One region of the Xanthobacter pseudotagetidis genome, then DNA from elsewhere that is predicted to be linked to it. Evidence: riboswitches for the same ligand, from Rfam matches in the RefSeq annotation. Region 1 holds a riboswitch; the other holds the start of a gene.

Region 1 (3,202 bases):
GGCGGTGCCGATGCCCGCGTCCAGCACCACCGGCACCGGCGAGCGGGCGCAGATCAGCTCGATCATGTGCGGGTTGGCGATGCCGAGCCCGGTGCCGATCATGGAGCCGAGCGGCATCACGGTGGCGGCGCCGAGGTCGGCGAGCTTCTGGCAGGTGACGGGATCGTCGTTGCAGTAGGGCAGCACGACGAAGCCGCGGCTCACCAGCTCCTCGGTGGCCTTCAGCAGCTCTTCCACGTTGGGATAGAGCAGCTCCCGGTCGCCGATCACCTCCAGCTTCACCCAGTCGGTCTCCAGCGCCTCGCGGGCCAGCTCGGCGGTGAGGATGGCGTCCTTCGCGGTCTGGCATCCGGCGGTGTTGGGCAGGATGTGGACCCGGCCGGCGAGCAGGTCGGTCAGGCTCTCCTCGTAGCCGGCGAGGCTGATGCGGCGGATCGAGGCGGTCGCCATCTGCGCGCCGGAGGCCTCCAGCGCATCCAGGAACACCTTCTGGTTCGGATAGCCGGCGGTGCCGAGGAACAGGCGCGAGGTGAAGCTGCGCCCGGCGATGACGAGGGGATCGTTGAACTCGGTCATGGTTGTTCTCGTTCTTTCCTGCGCGAAGCGCTCCCTCCCCGGAGCGCCTGGGGGGTCAGCCCCCCTGCTTCGCCTCGATGATCTCCACCTGGTCGCCGGCCGCAAGCCGGGTCTCGCCCCAGGCGCGGCGCGGCACCACGGCGCCGTTGAGCGCCACCGCGATGCCCTTGCGGCCGTCCTCCACGCCCTTCTCGCGCAAAAGCTCCGCGACGGTGGCGACGGGGTGCCGCTCCGGCGCGCCGTTCACCTTCAGGGCGAGCGTCATGGCCGTCACTCCGCCGCCGCGCGCGGGGCGAAGCGCGACGCCGTGAACGGCGCCGCCACCGCGTCCATGCGGCCGTCGAGGATCTGGGAGACGATGGCATCGGTCGTCACCGGCAGCAGCAGGATGCCGTTGCGGTGGTGGCCGGTGGCGTAGACGAGGCCCTCCACCTCGGCGCTCGGGCCGAGGATCGGCGCGTCGTCGCGGCTGCCGGGGCGGAAGCCCACCCACTGCTCGATGATCGGCAGCTCCTCCAGGGTCGGCAGCGCGCGCCAGGCATTGGTGAGCAGCGCCAGCAGGCCGCCGGCGGTGAGCGAGGTGTCGAAGCCCTTCTCCTCGGTGGTGGCGCCGATGATGAGCCGGCCGTCGCGGCGCGGCACCAGATAGGCGCCGGGCGCCCACAGGACGTGGGTGAGGATCGGCGCCGCCGGGTCCATCTGCAGCGCCAGCATCTGGCCCTTGATGGGCCGCACCGGCAGGGGCGCCGCCGGGGCCGTGCCGATGCCGCGGCTCCAGGCGCCGGCGGCGAGCACCGCCACGTCGGCGCCGTGGAGCGCGCCGCCCGCCACCACGCCGGTGACGCGGCCGGACGCGGCCTCGATCCGCTCCGCCGGCAGGCCCTCGTGGAGCCCGACGCCGGCGGCGAGCGCCGCCGCCTTCAGTGCCGCGGCCACCTTGCGGTTGTCCACCTGGTGGTCTTCCGGCGTCAGGATCGCGCCCGCCACCTTGGCCGCGAGATAGGGCTCGCGCCGACGCACCTCGGCGCCGCCGAGCCATTCCACCGGCAGGCCGAGGGAGGTCTGGAGCGCGTGGAGATGCCGCAGCCGCGCGAGGTCGTCGGCGGTGAGGGCGATGGAGAGCGTGCCCTCCGTGCGCAGGTCGACGCCCGTGCCCGTCTCCTGCTCCAGCTCAGCGGCGAAGGCGGGCCAGAGCGCCTGGCTCGCGCGGTTGAGCGCGAGCAGGACATGCTCGCCGGGCTCGGCCTCGGCGCAGGCGGCGAGCATGCCGGCGGCGGCATGGGTGGCGCCCCGGCCGGCCTCGCCGGCCTCGAACACATCCACCGGGCAGCCTGCCTTGGCGAGCCGCCAGGCGATGGCGAGCCCGATGACGCCGCCGCCGACGATGGCGACGCGCGGGCACGATTCCTTCATCCGCGCCGGGCTGGCGGCGGTTTCGGACGAAGACGATGCGAAGGTCGATAAGCTCGCGCTCATCGGCATCTCCCTACGCTGGCATGATCCAGACAGGTTCGATGGGTATGATCTCAGCCGTGCACGTGCACGGCACCCCAGGCCGTATGCGCATTATCCATCGCCGCAGCCCCGCGCGCAAGGCCCTGAGCCGGCTCGCACCCACGCAAGGCGTGGATGCTCCGATCACGTCGGAGCATGACGGCGGATACGTCCTGATGCGGACTCGACACCCGTTGATGTTCCCTTTATGTTCTGAAAGATCAAATCCAGGGAGAACCGCCAGTGAAGCTCTATTGGGCGCCCCATAGCCGGGCCTTTCGCGTGCTGTGGATGCTGGAGGAGGCCGGGGTTGCCTATGAGCGGGCGCTGGTCGACATCCGCAACGGCGCCCAGGACACGCCGGCTTTCCGCGCCGTCAATCCCATGGGCAAGGTTCCGGCGCTGACCGATGGCGAAGCGCGCCTCGCCGAGAGCGCCGCCATCTGCGCCTACGTGGCTGAGCGCGTGCCGGAAGCCGGCCTCGCCCCGGCCCTGGGCGATCCGGCGCGCGGGCGCTATCTGCAATACCTGTTCTTCTCGGCCGGCTGCATGGAGCCGGCCTTCGTGCAGAAGATGATGGGTGTGAGCCTGCCCAAGTCGAGCGCCGGCTGGGGCAGCTTCGACCTGGTGATGGAGGTGGTGGACGCGGCGCTGACGCCCGGTCCCTATCTGCTGGGGGAGCAGTTCACCGCCGCCGACGTGATGCTGGGCTCCGACGTGTGGTACGGCATCGGCCTGCTCAAGGTGATCGATCCCACCCCGGCCATGGTCGCCTATGTGGAGCGCCTCACGGCGCGCCCCGCCTTCAAGAGGGCGCAGGAGATCGAGGCCGCGGCGCTGGCCGCAGCGGCGGGCTGAGGCCAGGCGCCGGGCCGGCGCTTCCGGGGCCGCGCCCGCACGGCTGCGTCTTCTGGCCGGTGCGGACAGGCCTTTGCGGTCTAGGCGGGATCGACATTCAGGATTCCCAGCGCGCTGAAATGCTGATTCATAGGGAACCGTGTTTTCCGCACGGAGCCCCGGCATGGCCGCGAAACGGTATGAATTGAGCGACGCTCAATGGGAGAAGATCGCGCCGCTGTTGCCCGGCAAGGCGACGGATCCCGGGCGGACGGGCTCGGATAACCGCTTGTTC
Region 2 (3,202 bases), 820 kb from region 1:
CTGGCCGCCGGCCGCGCCGCCGAGCACCTGGCCGAGAATGTCGCCGAGGCCGCCCGGCAGGCCACCGGCCCCGCCGCCCTGCTGGCCGCCGCCGAGCGCGCTCTGGAGGATCTGCTCCAGGGGGCTGCCGCCCGCGCCGCTGGCGGCCGGCCCCGCGCCGGCCCCGCGCACGCTGCCGCCGCCGAGCGCCGCGCCCAAGAGCTGACCCAGCAGGCTTCCTGCATCCGATGCCATGGCACCCTCCATTGAAAGAACGAGCGAAACCGCTCGGTACGCTCGCACGCCCAGATGACAGGCGCGCGGCAATTCCAGTTCCCCTGGTCCGGCTCACATAGCACGTTCCGCGCGCGGGCCGAATGGCGCCGCCGCGCCACCGGTCAGACCGCGACCGCGGCCTTGATGTGGGGATGGGGATCGTAGCCATCGAACGCCACGTCCTGGTAGCGGAAGGCGAACAGGTCGGTGACCTCGCGGTTCAGCACCAGCCGCGGCAGCGCGCGGGGGGGACGAGACAGCTGCTCGCGCGCCTGGTCGAGATGGTTGAGGTAGAGGTGCGCGTCGCCGAGCGTATGGACGAAGTCCCCCGGCTTCAGCCCGGTCACCTGCGCCACCATGTGGGTAAGCAGCGCATAGGAGGCGATGTTGAACGGCACGCCCAGGAACACGTCCGCCGAGCGCTGGTAGAGCTGGCAGGAGAGCCTGCCGTCCGCGACTGCGAACTGGAACAGGCAGTGGCAGGGCGGCAGCGCCATCTTCGGCACGTCCGCGGGGTTCCAGGCGGTGACGATCAGGCGCCGGCTGTCGGGATTGCGCCGGATGTCGGCGACCACCTGCGCGATCTGGTCGATCACCCCGCCCTCGGGGGTGGGCCAGGAGCGCCACTGGTGCCCGTAGACCGGCCCGAGCTCGCCGTTTGCGTCCGCCCAATCGTCCCAGATGGAGACGCCGTTTTCCTTGAGATACCGGATGTTGGTGTCGCCGGCGAGGAACCACAGCAGCTCGTGGACGATGGACTTGAGGTGCAGCTTCTTCGTCGTCACCAGGGGGAAGCCCTCGGTGAGGTCGTAGCGCGACTGGTGCCCGAACACGCTGAGCGTGCCGGTGCCGGTGCGGTCGTCCTTGCGCACGCCCTCGTCGAGGATGCGCTTCAGGAGGTCATGGTATTGGCGCACGCTCTCACGTCCAGGGAATCGGGAACGGGACATAAGTCTAGGCCCGGGCGATGCAAGGGCCAACGATGCATCCCCCTTATGCCCGGTTTCCAAGGGAGCATCGCAGCGGCGTTTCTGGGCTGCGAGCCGGCATTGTGCGACGCAGCGTTGACATTGGCCTTTGGTCTACCTCACACTTGATCCGTTCCAAGGGGGGCCCCGGAAGGGGCTGAGATTTCGCACGGCCGCCGCCTCTGGGCTGCGGCCACCGCGTTGACCCTTTGAACCTGATCCGGGTCATACCGGCGAAGGGATCGGAACCCCGTGCCTGCGGACGTCCTGAAGAGTCCGCCGCGCGCCGTCTCCTGAAGCTCGAATCCCGGGTCTCGCTGGAAGCGCAAGCTTGAAGGAGATCCGCATGCTCGACGAAAGCTCGACCTCGTCTTTGAAGGTCACCACCGGCCCCCTGGCCTCATCCCGCAAGGTCCATGTGGGCGCCGCGCGGCCCGACGTGCGCGTCGCCATGCGCGAGATCGCCATCTCGGACCCGAGCGAGAAGCCGCTCAAGGTCTACGACACCTCCGGCCCCTACACCGACCCCGAGGCGGTGATCGACCTCACCAAGGGCCTGCCGCAGCTGCGCGCCCAGTGGATTCGCGAGCGCGGCGACGTGGAGGAGGTGGCGGGCCGTCAGGTCAAGCCCGAGGACAACGGCCTGAAGGACGGCCAGTCCTCGACGCTGCCGCAGTTCGACCTCACCGGCCGCAGCCCGCTGCGGGCCAAGGCGGGCAGGCGCCCGACCCAGATGGCCTATGCGCGGGCCGGCATCATCACGCCGGAGATGGAATACGTGGCCGCCCGCGAGAACCTCGCGCGCGCCAACGGCGGCGCCCATCCGCATCACCAGGCCATGGGCCTCGGCGCCACGATCCCGGCCGACATCACCCCCGAGTTCGTGCGCCAGGAGGTGGCCCGCGGGCGCGCCATCATCCCCAACAACATCAACCACCCCGAGACCGAGCCGATGGCCATCGGCCGGAACTTCCTGGTGAAGATCAACGCCAATATCGGCAATTCCGCCGTGACCTCGGGCGTCGCCGAGGAGGTGGACAAATTGGTGTGGGCGATCCGCTGGGGCGCCGACACGGTGATGGATCTCTCTACGGGCAAGAACATCCACACCATCCGCGAATGGATCATGCGCAATTCGCCGGTGCCGATCGGCACCGTGCCGATCTACCAGGCGCTGGAGAAGGTGAACGGCGTCGCCGAGGACCTCACCTGGGAGATCTTCCGCGACACGGTGATCGAGCAGGCCGAGCAGGGCGTCGACTACATGACGGTCCATGCCGGCGTGCGGCTGCCCTACGTTCCGCTCACCGCCAACCGGGTGACCGGCATCGTCTCGCGCGGCGGCTCGATCATGGCCAAGTGGTGCCTCGCCCACCACAAGGAGAGCTTCCTCTACGAGAATTTCGAGGAGCTGTGCGAGATCCTCGCCCAGTATGACGTCGCCTTCTCGCTCGGCGACGGCCTGCGCCCCGGCTCCATCGCCGACGCCAACGACGCCGCCCAGTTCGCCGAGCTGGAGACGCTGGGCGAGCTCACCGAGATCGCCTGGAAGTACGACTGCCAGGTGATGATCGAGGGGCCCGGCCACGTGCCGCTGCACCTGATCCGCGAGAACGTGGAGAAGCAGCTCAAGGTCTGCCACGAGGCGCCCTTCTACACCCTCGGCCCGCTGGTGACGGACATCTCCCCCGGCTACGACCACATCTCCTCCGCCATCGGCGCGGCGATGATCGGCTGGTTCGGCACGGCGATGCTCTGCTACGTGACGCCGAAGGAGCATCTGGGCCTGCCGGACCGCGACGACGTGAAGGCGGGCGTGATCTCCTACAAGATCGCCGCCCACGCCGCCGACCTCGCCAAGGGCCACCCGGCGGCGCGCATCCGCGACGACGCGCTCTCGCGCGCCCGCTTCACCTTCCGCTGGCGCGACCAGTTCGCGCTCTCCCTCGACCCGGAGACGGCGGAGCGCTTCCACGACG

What was found. Region 1 has a riboswitch for thiamine pyrophosphate ahead of thiO (glycine oxidase ThiO). Riboswitches for the same ligand answer to the same signal wherever they lie in the genome.
Region 2: it holds a riboswitch for thiamine pyrophosphate, as region 1 does, so the genes downstream of both, thiC (phosphomethylpyrimidine synthase ThiC) here and thiO (glycine oxidase ThiO) in region 1, are expected to answer to the same signal.

What each region holds. Positions count from the first base shown of each region.
Region 1 covers NZ_CM195534.1:1,710,118-1,713,319, forward strand. Annotated here, with positions in the region: gene V5F67_RS07865 (thiazole synthase) at 1-576, opposite strand, end outside; gene thiS (sulfur carrier protein ThiS) at 632-841, opposite strand; gene thiO (glycine oxidase ThiO) at 847-2,052, opposite strand; TPP riboswitch at 2,041-2,139, opposite strand; gene V5F67_RS07880 (glutathione S-transferase family protein) at 2,314-2,928, shown strand; partial or broken gene V5F67_RS07885 (IS5 family transposase) at 3,092-3,202, shown strand, end outside.
Region 2 covers NZ_CM195534.1:2,530,525-2,533,726, forward strand. Annotated here, with positions in the region: gene V5F67_RS11540 (tellurite resistance TerB family protein) at 1-234, opposite strand, end outside; gene V5F67_RS11545 (thymidylate synthase) at 378-1,172, opposite strand; TPP riboswitch at 1,352-1,482, shown strand; gene thiC (phosphomethylpyrimidine synthase ThiC) at 1,570-3,202, shown strand, end outside.